3 regions of the Shewanella submarina genome follow, and region 2 is predicted to be linked to each of the others. Evidence: riboswitches for the same ligand, from Rfam matches in the RefSeq annotation. Region 2 holds a riboswitch; each other region holds the start of a gene.
The links. Region 2 has a riboswitch for thiamine pyrophosphate ahead of thiD (bifunctional hydroxymethylpyrimidine kinase/phosphomethylpyrimidine kinase). Riboswitches for the same ligand answer to the same signal wherever they lie in the genome.
Positions count from the first base shown of each region.

Region 1 (4,206 bases), on a different contig from region 2:
AGGCGGGGCAGGCAGGTATGGTGACGTCCTACCAGCACGATATCATGTCGTACGCCGCAGGCCTCAAAGCTGGAATGAGTGAAACATCCCATCTCCACCGGATGATCGATAAGCTCATCATAGTCGGCGGCGTAAAAGTCACCGAATCCCCAGTCATCGCCACTGGCACGTTTTAGGGTTGTCGCCAGTTTCCAGTCGCTCAGAGCTGCTGATGCCGGAGGTATGACGGTAACTCTGTGCTCACTGTTTTCCTGTCCGCGGGCGGCCAGAAATACGCTGGAGCCATTAAAGAATCCACGGCGACTGTCCAGAAACGCAGTGCGCACCGACAGGTCCCAGGCATAGACCTGATAATGTAGTTCAACTGTCTGACCATCAGTCAGTAACTGCCAGGTTTGCTTATCCAGCTGAGTGACAGCAACCGGGTTGCCATGCCCGTCGACGGCTTTCAATCCTATAATATTTTTGGCGAAATCCCGTACCATATAACTGCCGGGTAACCAGGAGGGTAACCAGACCTGCTGGCTTTGCGCCGGTTGTTCAATTGTCATCACCACATCAAACAGGTGAGCATGTGGATTGGATGGCGTAATCTGGTATTTGATCATGGATGATTTTATCTGGGTTGACCTGTCGCTCATGCTGCCAAATTTGCATGGCGGGAGCAATGAATTCCGGATACAAGGTATTGAATTACAGATATACTGACGCCATTTACTGTTATCTGGGCCAATGGTCCCAGTAGATAGATGACATATAGATACAGGAGCAATGACTGATGGCCGAAGAGACGATTTTCAGCAAGATCATTCGCCGGGAAATTCCCGCTGACATTCTTTACCAGGATGACCTGGTAACGGCTTTTCGTGATATCTCACCCCAGGCACCTACTCATGTTCTGATTATTCCCAATCATTTGATCCCGACGGTCAATGATGTGAAAGCCTCCGATGAGAAAGCGCTGGGACGCCTGTTTACCGTGGCAGCCAAGCTGGCCGAAGAAGCGGGTATTGCAGAAGATGGTTACCGCCTGATTATGAACTGCAATAAACATGGTGGTCAGGAGGTGTATCATATTCATATGCATCTGGTTGGCGGACAGGCGCTGGGACCTATGCTCAGTAAGAGTGTATAATCGAGACAATCGGGGTAAGTCAGCTTACCCCTTTTTATTGGCGGACATTAAAGCGGGAGGCTTATGAAGTTCCTTTCCAGACGGCTGGTAATGCCGGAAGACCTTAACTACGCGAAAACCCTGTTCGGTGGCCGTGCCCTCGAATGGATTGATGAAGAAGCGGCAATCTATGTGATCTGTCAGCTGGGCACCAAGTACATAGTCACCAAGCATATCGGCGCGATCTCTTTCGAGAATGCGGCGACAGAGGGGGATGTGGTTGAGTTTGGCCTGACAACCAAAGCGGTTGGCCGTACCTCGATTACTGTATCCTGCTTGCTGCGCAACAAGTTTACCGGCAACACCATCTGCTCTGTGGATGAAATGGTGTTTGTGAAGGTAAACCCCGAAACCCGCCTGCCAGAGCCCCACGGTAAAACGCTGGATGATTTGGCTGAAGAGACTAAAGAGTCTCTGCGCAAGTTGAATATTGGTGTATAGAGACTTGCTGGGGTAGTCTGGGGATTCTTGGACAGAAAGGAGATCTTGCTATGACTCGCAGTTTGCTGATTGTGTCACTTGTTGTTTTGCTGCTGGGTGGCTGCGCCCATAATACTGCCGGTGTCACCATAGACTCCCGCGGGCAGGTAACAGTGGATGGCAGTGCGCTGGAGAATAAACTGACCCTGTCTGACGCCAGAGGGAAAGTTATAGGGCGATTCTTGCGGGCCTCTGCACTGATCACCAATGATAAGACCAGCAACCTGAATGTTCAGTACAAGTTTACCTGGTACGATGCCGAAGGCTTTGTGGTGGAAGATGATGCCAGCGCCTGGATCCCACTGCAGCTCTATGGAGAAGCCCGTCAGCAAGTGCAGGGCGTAGCCCCCAATGAGACAGTGACAGGTTTTGCCCTGACTGTCCGACCTGTGTACTCCGAGTGATCCTAATTTAATGCCTTACTAAAGCCTCAACTTCAGTTGGGGCTTTTTTTCAACTGTCTGTAAATTTGTTCATTAACAGATGTAATCAGGTTAATTGCATGTATAATTGGCGCCGCCAAGGGGTGTCCGGGATCAAACTTTTTGATTTTCGGACTGAGATGTCAATGACGAACCCTTCGAACCTGATCCGGCTTATACCGGCGTAGGAATGGGCTGACAATGTGCATTAACCACGCTTTTTTGCAATGCCGGATCTCAAACTGGAATTGAGGTCCTATGAAAAATAATAAGTATTCTGTGCTGTCTGCGGCCATTGCGACTGCACTCTCTTTCCCGGCCTTTGCCGCTGACTCCTCCGAAGAACGCCAGCCAATGGAAACCCTGATGGTTACCGCAGATTTCCGCGCCACGGAAATCGACAAAGTACCTGCCAGTATCAGTGTTATCGGCAAGCAGCAGCTTGAAGATGACGGCGGCGAAAACTTTCAGGATATTCTCAACGCTATTCCCAATATCAACTGGTCAGGTGGCAGTTCCCGCGCCCGCTATTTCCAAATTCGTGGTGTTGGCGATCAGGAAGAGTATGAAGGTGCACCTAACTCCTCAGTGGGCTTCTTTGTTGACGATATTGACCTGTCAGGTCTTGGCATGGCCTCCAACCTGTTCGACATCGACCAGGTAGAAGTACTGCGGGGCCCACAGAGTACGCTGTTTGGCGGTAATGCCCTGGCTGGTGCGATTTACCTGAAAAGTGCTGAGCCAACTGCAGCTACCGAAGCCGGTGTTGAAGTTTCAGTTGGCACTGACGATCTGCTGACCATAGGGGCGTACGCCGGTGGCAGCATGAATGCCGACGACACTTTGTTGGGCAGAATTTCGGTTCAAAGCCATCAACAGAATGGCTTTATGGATAACCAATACCTGGGTCGTGACGACACCAATGCCAGAGATGAAGTATCCGCCAAAGCCAAGCTGCGTTGGTACGCCACCGATAAGTTACAGGCCGATCTGACCTTGATTCACGGCGACTTTGACAATGGCTATGACGCCTGGTCGCTGGACAGTAACGGTGAGAATACCTACACAGATCGCCCCGGCAAAGATACCCAAACCACCAATGGTGCTGGGTTAAGCCTGAGCTGGGAGGCCCACAAAGCCTTTAATGTAGAGACTATCACCAGCTTTGCTGATACCGAGCAGCGCCATGCCTATGATGGTGACTGGTCCAATCCCGAATACTGGGCAGGTTTTGAATGTCCTATCTATGATGACAATTGGAATCACATAGGTGACGCGCCTTGTGTCTATGACTACTGGTGGGACAAAACCGCCGAGCGTCAGAACTTCAGTCAGGATGTGCGTTTGCTGAGTACCGAAGATGGTCGACTGTTTAACGGAACCACTGACTGGCTGGTCGGCCTGTATTACAACCGCCTGAGTGAAGATAACTCTAGGTATATAGAAGATCGATATGCTGATGAATTACCTAGAAAAAGAAAGCTCTATAGTGACTATTCCGCTGATAAAGTGTCAGCCTTTGGTCAATTGGACACTTATATTGGTAACTTCCATTATTCATTGGGAGTTAGGGTCGAGTCATGGTCTGCCGATTATTTCTCGGACGGGACAGATAGTGAAAAGCTTGGAGAAGATTTTTCTGAGTCTCACTCACATGATGAAACACTTTGGGGGGGGCATATCTCGGTAAGCTATGCATTAGATGCTGACCAACAAATCTATGCAAAAATTTCCAGAGGGTATAAGGCTGGAGGCTTTAACACAGATGTTGATACAAAAACTTATCCCGAACTGTCGCAGTATCTCGCTTATGACCCAGAGACTTTGTACAACTACGAAATTGGCCATTCCGCGAGTTTGCTAGATGGCGATTTGACAACTAGGGTGGCGGCTTTCTTTATGGACAGAGACGATCAGCAAGTGGATGCGTCTATCCAAGAAGGAGAAGGCAGTGAGTCTCCTGGAGACTTTATTCTTTATACAGCGAACGCGACCAGCTCAACTAACTATGGACTAGAGGCTAGCGCTAGTTATTACCTCACCCAGAATTTGGAGTTTTATGGTTCTGTTGGTTTGTTGAAAGCAACCTATGATAGCTACATTATCGAAGTTAAAGAGGATGTATTTCTT
Region 1 is NZ_JBHRTD010000010.1:63,517-67,722, reverse strand. Features, by position in the region: gene ACFOE0_RS08535 (M61 family metallopeptidase) at 1-608, opposite strand, end outside; gene hinT (purine nucleoside phosphoramidase) at 779-1,135, shown strand; gene ACFOE0_RS08525 (acyl-CoA thioesterase) at 1,199-1,615, shown strand; gene ACFOE0_RS08520 (YcfL family protein) at 1,666-2,058, shown strand; TPP riboswitch at 2,167-2,284, shown strand; gene ACFOE0_RS08515 (TonB-dependent receptor) at 2,335-4,206, shown strand, end outside.
Region 1: linked by a shared signal. The riboswitch ahead of ACFOE0_RS08515 (TonB-dependent receptor) and the one ahead of thiD (bifunctional hydroxymethylpyrimidine kinase/phosphomethylpyrimidine kinase) in region 2 are both predicted to bind thiamine pyrophosphate.

Region 2 (4,206 bases):
GGTTGGCGTAGCAAACACAGTACTGATCCCCAGATAATCCACAGGCAGACTCTGAGCCTCCTGCAACTGCGCCATAGATTCGACCGTCAGTCCCAGCAGTTTATCTTCACCCAACAGTTCCCTTGCCATCTCGGCAGGCATATCTGACTGTCCCAGGTGCACACCGTCAGCATTGATGGCCAGGGCCACATCCACCCTGTCATTGATGATCAAAGGTACTCCTGTACCCGCCAGGATAGTTTTGAGTAACTGCCCTCTATGGATAAAGCGACGGAGATCCCCCTGTTTCTCCCTCAGTTGCACCATGGTTACGCCACCTTCGACGGCCTGAGTGACCACATAGCAAAGCGCTTCATCACTGAGGCGCTCATCTGTCACCAGATACAAACGATAATCCGGGCTCATGACAACTCCGACACAGTGACTGAAGCCGCAAGCTGCTCAGGCGTTAACTGATACAAGGCGTCCAACATCTGCATTTGAAAACTGCCAGGCCCCTGACTTTGAGCCGCAGCCAGCTTGCCGGCAACGCCCATTACAGCTGCAGAAGCCAGCCCTGGGGAGAGATATTCCTGTTGAGGCAGGGCAGCAAAGGCCGCCGTCAGTGCAGTGAAAGTGCAGCCCATGCCTGTTACTCTGGGCATGATCTCGTGACCATCATGCAGGGTGAAAATGCGCCGCCCCACCACATAGTCAGTTTCACCGGATACCACCACGTCACAGCCATACTGACGATGAAGTGCCATCGCAGCCCCCAGGGCATTGTCACTGGACTCCAAACTGTCGACCCCTTTGGTGCTGCGTATCTCACCGGACAAGGCCATAATTTCCGAAGCGTTGCCACGAACGATAAATTTTTGCCCCAAGGCTTTGGCTATCTCACACAGCTCCCGGCTGGTATGGGTTCTCAGGTCACTGGCACCACAACCTACCGGGTCCAGTATCAAAGGTTTGTTCATCTGTACCGCCAGCTGGGCAGCATGCTTCATTCGCGCGACCCACTGCCTGTCCAGGGTACCGATATTAATAACCAGGGCGCCGGCGATGGTCAGCATCTCCTCCATCTCCTCATGGCTGTGGGCCATAATGGGGGAAGCTCCCAGCGCCAGCAGCGCATTGGCGGTGTTATTCATCACCACATAGTTGGTGATATTGACGACCAGAGGATGGGTTTGCCTCAGCAGCGCAAGCTGATCGGCCAGATATTGTCGGGGATCTTTCATTCAGCGTTCCTTCTTATCCAGACTGGCTCTATTTCTCTCAACCAAGTTTAGCCAAGCTATTCTGGCTGTGGCGTGTTTCAATTATGCAGACTGAAGAAGTGATCAACAGGCCCGTGCCCACTGCCTATCTGCCATTTGTCGGCGTATTTCAGTGCCTCGGTAAGATAGTGCTTGGCTTTGGTTACCGCCTGGCTGACACTCATCCCCTGGGCAAGATAGGAAGCAATAGCCGCCGACAGGGTGCAACCTGTTCCATGAGTATTGCGGGTCGGTACTCTGGGGGCCTGCAACAGCTCAATACCAGCTGAGGTGACCAACCAGTCCTGACTCATGGGCTGCTGATGCAAATGCCCTCCTTTAAGCAGCAATGACTGGGAGCTTACTTGCGGAGATATCTGAGTCAGCAGGGTCTGACAGGCATCCAGCATAGCGGATATTCCAGCCTGGTCTGTGACCTCAGGCACATCCAGCAGCTGCGCCGCTTCCGGCAGGTTTGGCGTGATAATATTGGCCAGCGGCAAGAGTTCACGTCTGAGGGTGTCAATTGCTGAGGTTTGAAGCAGCAAATCGCCACTGGTAGCCACCATCACTGGGTCCAGCACCACCCAACTGGGTTTGTACTGTCTGAGCTTGTGCGCTACCGCCGAGATGATCTCACTGTCGACCAACATACCAATTTTGACCGCTCTGACATCCAGATCGGAAAACACCGCATCCAGCTGCTGACACACAAAGTCAGGTGACACAGGATAAACACCACTGACGCCCTGCGTATTTTGCGCTGTTAATGCGGTAATGACAGAGCAGGCATAGCCGCCCGTGGCAGAAATTGCCTTGATATCGGCTTGAATGCCAGCACCACCGCCGCTGTCACTGCCGGCAATGGTCAAGGTAATGGGAGTATTCAACAATTTGCCCTCAAAGGGCGCAGAGAAGGAAGCGGAACCGGATATGGGGACAGGGTTCAATCCCGGATTTCCGTGCTTAGTTCCCTACGCCAGTATTAACTGGATCAGGTTCTACGGGTCCCGCAACAGCGGTCTCAGCCTGATGCCAATCACTCTGGCATCAGGCTCCCCGACTAAGTCAGACTGATCTTACAAGCGGCATCAGCAACTAAGCTGTCCGGCCCGACGATCAGTACCTGTGGATAATACCAAGCAGGTTGCAAGAGGAGCAAACAATTGTCGCTGCGATATATTTATGAGCCAATATCCCGCAGCGCCTGCTGCACCTCATCCCGGGTCAACGCTCGCCAATGACCCGGAGCCAGGTTTTCATCCAGGCTCAGCCCTCCAACCCGACTGCGATGCAGCGCCACCACAGGGTTACGAAAACGCCCGAACATGCGCTTGATCTGATGGTACTTACCTTCGGTCAGCACGACTCTGGCAATATGGCTGTCCAACACCTCAAGCCTGGCGGGGGCAGTGGTGATATCTTCAAAACTGAAGTACATACCTGCAGCAAAAGCCGGGGCATACTCTTCCGTCAGCGGGTTACCCAAAGTGACCAGATACTCTTTGGAGACGTGGGCGCCAGGTTGCATCAACGCTTCGGACCAACGGCTGTCATTGGTCAACAGCAATAAACCTGAGGTATTGAGATCCAGCCGACCGACGATATGCAATCCGGAACGCTCAGCTTCTGGCAACAGTTCAAGCACCGTCTTGTGCTCATCATCTTTGGTGGCAGACACCACACCAACCGGCTTGTGCACCATAAAATATTTAGGCGAGCAGGCCTGCAAAACCCTGCCATCACAGCTGATGGTATTGAACTCATCTATCAAGAGGTCCATATCTTTGGCAAGCAGGCCATCTACCTCAACTTTGCCAGACATCAATAACAATCGAACCTGTTTACGGGGGATCTGCAGGGCTTTGGCCAGATATCTGTCCAGCCGTGCGCGTTTACTTTCCAATTCACCAATATCCGCTGAGTGTCGTTAACTGTCGCTGATTATCAGTTATTCCGACTTTAATGCCTAATTCAGTCTGTCGGAGATATAATGGCAAAAATCTATCAGCTTTTTATTTTGCTATGAGTGAACCATTTCACTATCAAACTGAGTTCGTGCTGGACCGCAGCCACTATGAAGAGTGCTTCGATGAGTCGGCCAAACCACAGCCAGGCTGGCGACCTTACGCCAAAGCCATGGGATTTGTTGTTTTCGGCTTTGTATTGATTGCCATGCCGATTGAAGATGTGATCGGTTACCTGTTTATCGGTCTGGCAGCGGTGGAAGGACTCAGTGTTAAGTTTCGCCGTCCGTGGTGGCTTTGGCGCCAACTCATGAGCAAGGCAGCCAATCACAGTGTCAATTTCGAGTTGGATGATGACGGGATACGCATCAGCTCAGACTATGTAAACCAGTCCATTCGTTGGCAACAGATAGACAGTATTGACGCTACCGGCCGTGGTTACCTGCTCAATATCGGCAAAGGTCGCAGCTATATTTCCCGGCGGGTGCTGAATGATGAGGCAAACGCTTTTATCCGCGGCAAGATAAAATCCTAATATCCATTTTCAAAGCCATCCTCCGGGATGGCTTTTTGCTTTCAGGGATTTTCAAACCATATTGGCATACCACAGTCAGATGATCTCAAGCAGAAACTGTGACAGGGTAAAGAGAGGAAAAAGAGACAGCAAAAAAGGGAACGATGAAAGCATTTTTTACAGCAAGCTACGTCTGGTATCTGCAGTTGGCAATACTGGCCTTTGTGTTTCGGTTTTTTGTGGTTGAGCCCAAATGGAAAACTGGCAACTTTATGAGTATGACCTGGGCCGGGACTGCTGAAGCCGTTCTTATGCCTCTGTTTTTCTTTGGTACCATACTGGCGTTTGCCATCTTTATCTGTCTCAGCTTCTTCTACGCGGCCAATTGGTACCAGGGTTTGCTATTGATGCTCAGCAGTTTTCTGATACTGATGTGTCTTCAAGGACTCAGTCTACCAATATCCAGTTACCCCCTGATACTGGT
Region 2 is NZ_JBHRTD010000018.1:724,765-728,970, reverse strand. Features, by position in the region: gene thiE (thiamine phosphate synthase) at 1-405, opposite strand, end outside; gene thiM (hydroxyethylthiazole kinase) at 402-1,223, opposite strand; gene thiD (bifunctional hydroxymethylpyrimidine kinase/phosphomethylpyrimidine kinase) at 1,301-2,131, opposite strand; TPP riboswitch at 2,196-2,313, opposite strand; gene ACFOE0_RS20265 (pseudouridine synthase) at 2,425-3,147, opposite strand; gene ACFOE0_RS20260 (YcxB family protein) at 3,267-3,743, shown strand; gene ACFOE0_RS20255 (hypothetical protein) at 3,887-4,206, shown strand, end outside.

Region 3 (4,206 bases), on a different contig from region 2:
CTCAAAGCTGTGCCGGGCAAATTCAATATTGGCCTGAGTCATATCAGGCCTCCGCTTTGGGTCGGTACAGCTCAGCACCTGAGTCTCTAAACTCTTTGGCTTTGTCGGCCATGCCCTGCTCTGCTATCCCGTGTTGGACAAGCTGTGCCTGAGCCATGGAGGCGGCAGCCTGCTCAGCACTTATCATGGTGACTGCGTCACCCGCCAGGGTTTGCAGCGATGGGTTTTCGGCGGCGTACTGACGTACCTCCTGACTGATCTTCATGGAGCAGAACTTGGGGCCGCACATGGAGCAGAAGTGAGCCACCTTACCCGACTCTTGAGGCAGGGTTTCATCATGGAAACTGCGGGCGGTATCGGGATCCAGCGACAGGTTGAATTGGTCTTCCCAGCGGAACTCAAATCTGGCCTTGGACAGCGCATTGTCCCTGATCTGCGCGCCGGGATGCCCCTTGGCCAGATCCGCAGCGTGGGCCGCCAGCTTATAGGTGATAAGGCCGGTTTTAACGTCCTCCTTGTTAGGCAGACCCAGATGCTCTTTGGGGGTCACATAGCAGAGCATGGCGCAGCCATACCAGCCGATCATCGCCGCCCCAATGCCAGACGTTATGTGGTCGTAACCCGGAGCAATATCTGTGGTCAGCGGGCCAAGAGTATAGAAAGGCGCTTCATCACAATGCTTAAGCTGCTCTTCCATGTTCTCTTTGATTAGATGCATAGGCACATGACCCGGCCCCTCAATCATCACCTGCACATCGTATTCCCAGGCGATTTTGGTCAGTTCACCCAAAGTTCTGAGCTCGGCAAACTGAGCTTCATCATTGGCATCGGCAATAGAGCCGGGGCGCAGGCCGTCCCCCAGCGACAAGGAGACATCGAAGCGGGCACAGATTTCACAGATCTCACGGAAGTGGGTATAGAGGAAGTTCTCTTTATGGTGGGCCAGACACCACTTGGCAATGATGGAGCCGCCGCGGGAAACAATGCCCGTCATGCGTTTAGCCGTCAGTGGCACAAATCTCAGCAGCAGTCCGGCATGAATGGTGAAGTAATCTACTCCCTGCTCAGCCTGCTCAATCAGGGTATCGCGCATCACCTCCCAGGTGAGATCTTCGGCAACCCCATTCACCTTCTCCAGCGCCTGATACATGGGCACTGTGCCTATGGGCACCGGGCTGTTTCTCAAAATCCATTCCCGGGTCTCGTGGATATTGCGACCGGTGGACAGATCCATCACGGTATCGCCGCCCCAACGGGTGGACCAGAGCATCTTCTCCACCTCCTCCTCAATGGAAGAGGTCACAGATGAATTTCCTATATTGGCATTCACCTTCACCAGAAAATTGCGGCCGATAATCATGGGTTCAGATTCAGGATGGTTGATGTTGGCGGGAATGATAGCCCTGCCCCCGGCCACCTCTTTACGGACAAACTCCGGGGTGATCTGCTCCGGCAGATTGGCACCAAAACCCTGACCTTGATGCTGATGATTCAGGCTGTCATCTTTAAAACGCTGAGCCGCCCGCCCCATATTCTCCCGGATGGCGATGTACTCCATCTCAGGCGTAATCACGCCCTGACGGGCATAGTGAAGTTGAGTGACACACTTGCCCGGCTGACCACTGCGAATGGCAGGCAAGGCTGGGAACCTGAGTTCGTCCAGGGTGTCATCCGCCAGTCGTGATTTGGCAAACTCAGAACTGACGCCCTCAGTCAGCTCAGTGTCATGACGCTCTTCAATCCAGGATTGCCTGACTTTAGGTGCTCCGCGATAGATATCGATTTGATGGTCAGGATCTGTGTAGCAACCCGAGGTGTCATACACGCGAATACTGTCATTGGGCTCAAACACAGGCTTGTCTTTATCACCCCCCACCAGGCTGGGCGCCAATGTGATTTCCCGCATGCCCACGTTAAGGTCGGGTCGTGAGCCCTGCACATACAGCTTGTTTGAGTTGGGAAAAGGTTGGGTCGACAGGGTGTCGAGGTAAGTTTTGGCTTCGAGCCGGGTTTGTTTTCTGGTCGACATAGCATCACTCCAATTTTATGGGAATTAATGCTTGTCGGATGGCGTTGATGGCAGGTGATTACTGACTGGCGTTTCAATCGCTGTTGAAATGAAACCTCAATAAAACAGCAGTTGCTAATATTGATGCACCATATCCAATACCAAACTGCAGATATGACACGGCCTGTCAGCCACACTTGTTCCCTTCGCAGGTATTAGCCTGATCAGGTTCAACGGATCCCACTTACGTGGTCTCAGCCCTATGCCTGTTGATAAGACAGTTAGCGGGCACTCCGACAAGTAGTAAAGACACAGCTTTCAAGCCTATGTCTCAGGGCACTCAGTATATTTACCGGCTGAAATTTAACAAGTGATGATATTTCAATTAACACCTTCGCCTGAGAATTGTTCGATTATTCCTGCCCTCTGTGCTCAATTCATTGCTCAGGTCACAGACAGAAGTAAAAAAAACGCTAAATTAGCGCCCCCGATCATGTGTGATATTGATGGAACACAATTGAAAACCACAACAACCTATTTAAATAACAATAAGATGAGAAACATTTTCAGGCTCGGTCTGGTGGCTTCTCTGACCCTGACTGGCGCTGCATTCGCAGATGACGATTACCGCAGAGTAATGGAAACCACAGATGACTTTGTTGCGGAACGTGTTTCCATAGCACCTGTGGATGAGATCTTTTTCGGTCGCGCCAACCCCAACAACCAGTTTGAACCCTACGCCGGACTGACAGAAGCCGATGCAGAGCACACCGACGAGCCTGCGGCTGCGCGTCGTAATGCTTCTTACGCCTGGGGCGTGGCTCAGGTGGGTGAAGAGATCTGGTTCGGCAGCCTGAACAACGGCTGGTGTGGCTGGATGATGAAACACCTGAAGTTGCCTATGCTGGTCACCGCGTTCGACTCTGAAGTGCAGGCCTGTAACCTGGTGGATATCGACCGCCCGGGTCAGCTGTATATCTATGATGTCAGCAGCCAGCAAACCAGTGTGATCAACCCCAATGAGATCCAGAACGCGCCGGGCCAGAACTATGCAGACGATATCGCCAAAGGCCCGACCAAGCATCTGGGCAATGGTGTATTTGAAGGCGAAGCCAGCAAGATCTATGGTTTCCGCTCTGCCGGTGCCCACAATGGCGTAGTGTTCTTTATTGGTCATGCCAACCTGGACAGCCAGAGCGCCACTGAATCTGCCGAGGGTTTCCTGCGGGTATTCGCCTTCGACAGTCAGACCCGCACCTATTTGGGTAAAGCTGACTTCCCATACGACTCTTCCCGTCGCATGACAGTGCTGACTCACCCCGATGGCAGCAGCGCCCTGTATACCTTTATGGGTCCGGATACCTCTCTGGGTCAGGCGGGCACTTCAGGCACAGTGGGCCTGCGCTGGGTCGGCACTAAAGACGCGCCATTTGCCGGTGGCGATACCCATGGCTTTGACGTGGTCACCCCTGACAGCTTCCAGTATGAAGGTCTGCCGGGAGAGTTTGTGACAACTCAGGATGAAAAAGGTAAAGAGCGACTGGTGGTCAGTACCTGGGCACACCCCAAGGCGGCCAAAGATCCAGCCTATCAGGGTGGTAACCTGTTGGCGTCCAACCCTATGCCAGTAGCCGGTTTCAGTAAAGCTGAGCCTATGCAGTTCACCACTATCTTCAAGACCGAAGATTTCGATGCTGACCCTGTGATTGCCAAGACCTATGAGATGGGTGCCATGACAATGTTTGATGGCTACCTGTACTTCGGCACCATGCATGTGGGTCACTCAGGTGGTTATGACAAACTGAAAGCGGCATACCCTGAGCAGTTCCCTGCGGTGCAGGATGGTGAATACAGCGCTGTGGAAGAGGAGTTGGCTATCAAGAGCTGGCGTGCGTCGTCTATCTTCCGTATGAAGATGAACCGCTTCTACAAACCTCACAAGTTCAAGCCTGAGCTGCTGTACGGTGATAAAAAACAGTGGGCTTTCAACGGTAGTAAATGGCGTAAACAGCCAAACCGTATGGGTCTGGAACCCAAGTATGGACCTGCAGGTTGGGGCGAAGTGCTGAACGTTTATGCCTGGACTGCCGTGGTGCACGACGAGCAGCTTTACATTGGTGGCTTCGATCTAGGCAGTGGTATGCGCGATTACTATGACAATATCGAAGCGATTCAGAGTAAAGCCGCCAGGCTGCCAC
Region 3 is NZ_JBHRTD010000015.1:111,835-116,040, forward strand. Features, by position in the region: gene thiE (thiamine phosphate synthase) at 1-42, opposite strand, end outside; gene thiC (phosphomethylpyrimidine synthase ThiC) at 44-2,029, opposite strand; TPP riboswitch at 2,193-2,314, opposite strand; gene ACFOE0_RS12325 (hypothetical protein) at 2,562-4,206, shown strand, end outside.
Region 3: linked by a shared signal. The riboswitch ahead of thiC (phosphomethylpyrimidine synthase ThiC) and the one ahead of thiD (bifunctional hydroxymethylpyrimidine kinase/phosphomethylpyrimidine kinase) in region 2 are both predicted to bind thiamine pyrophosphate.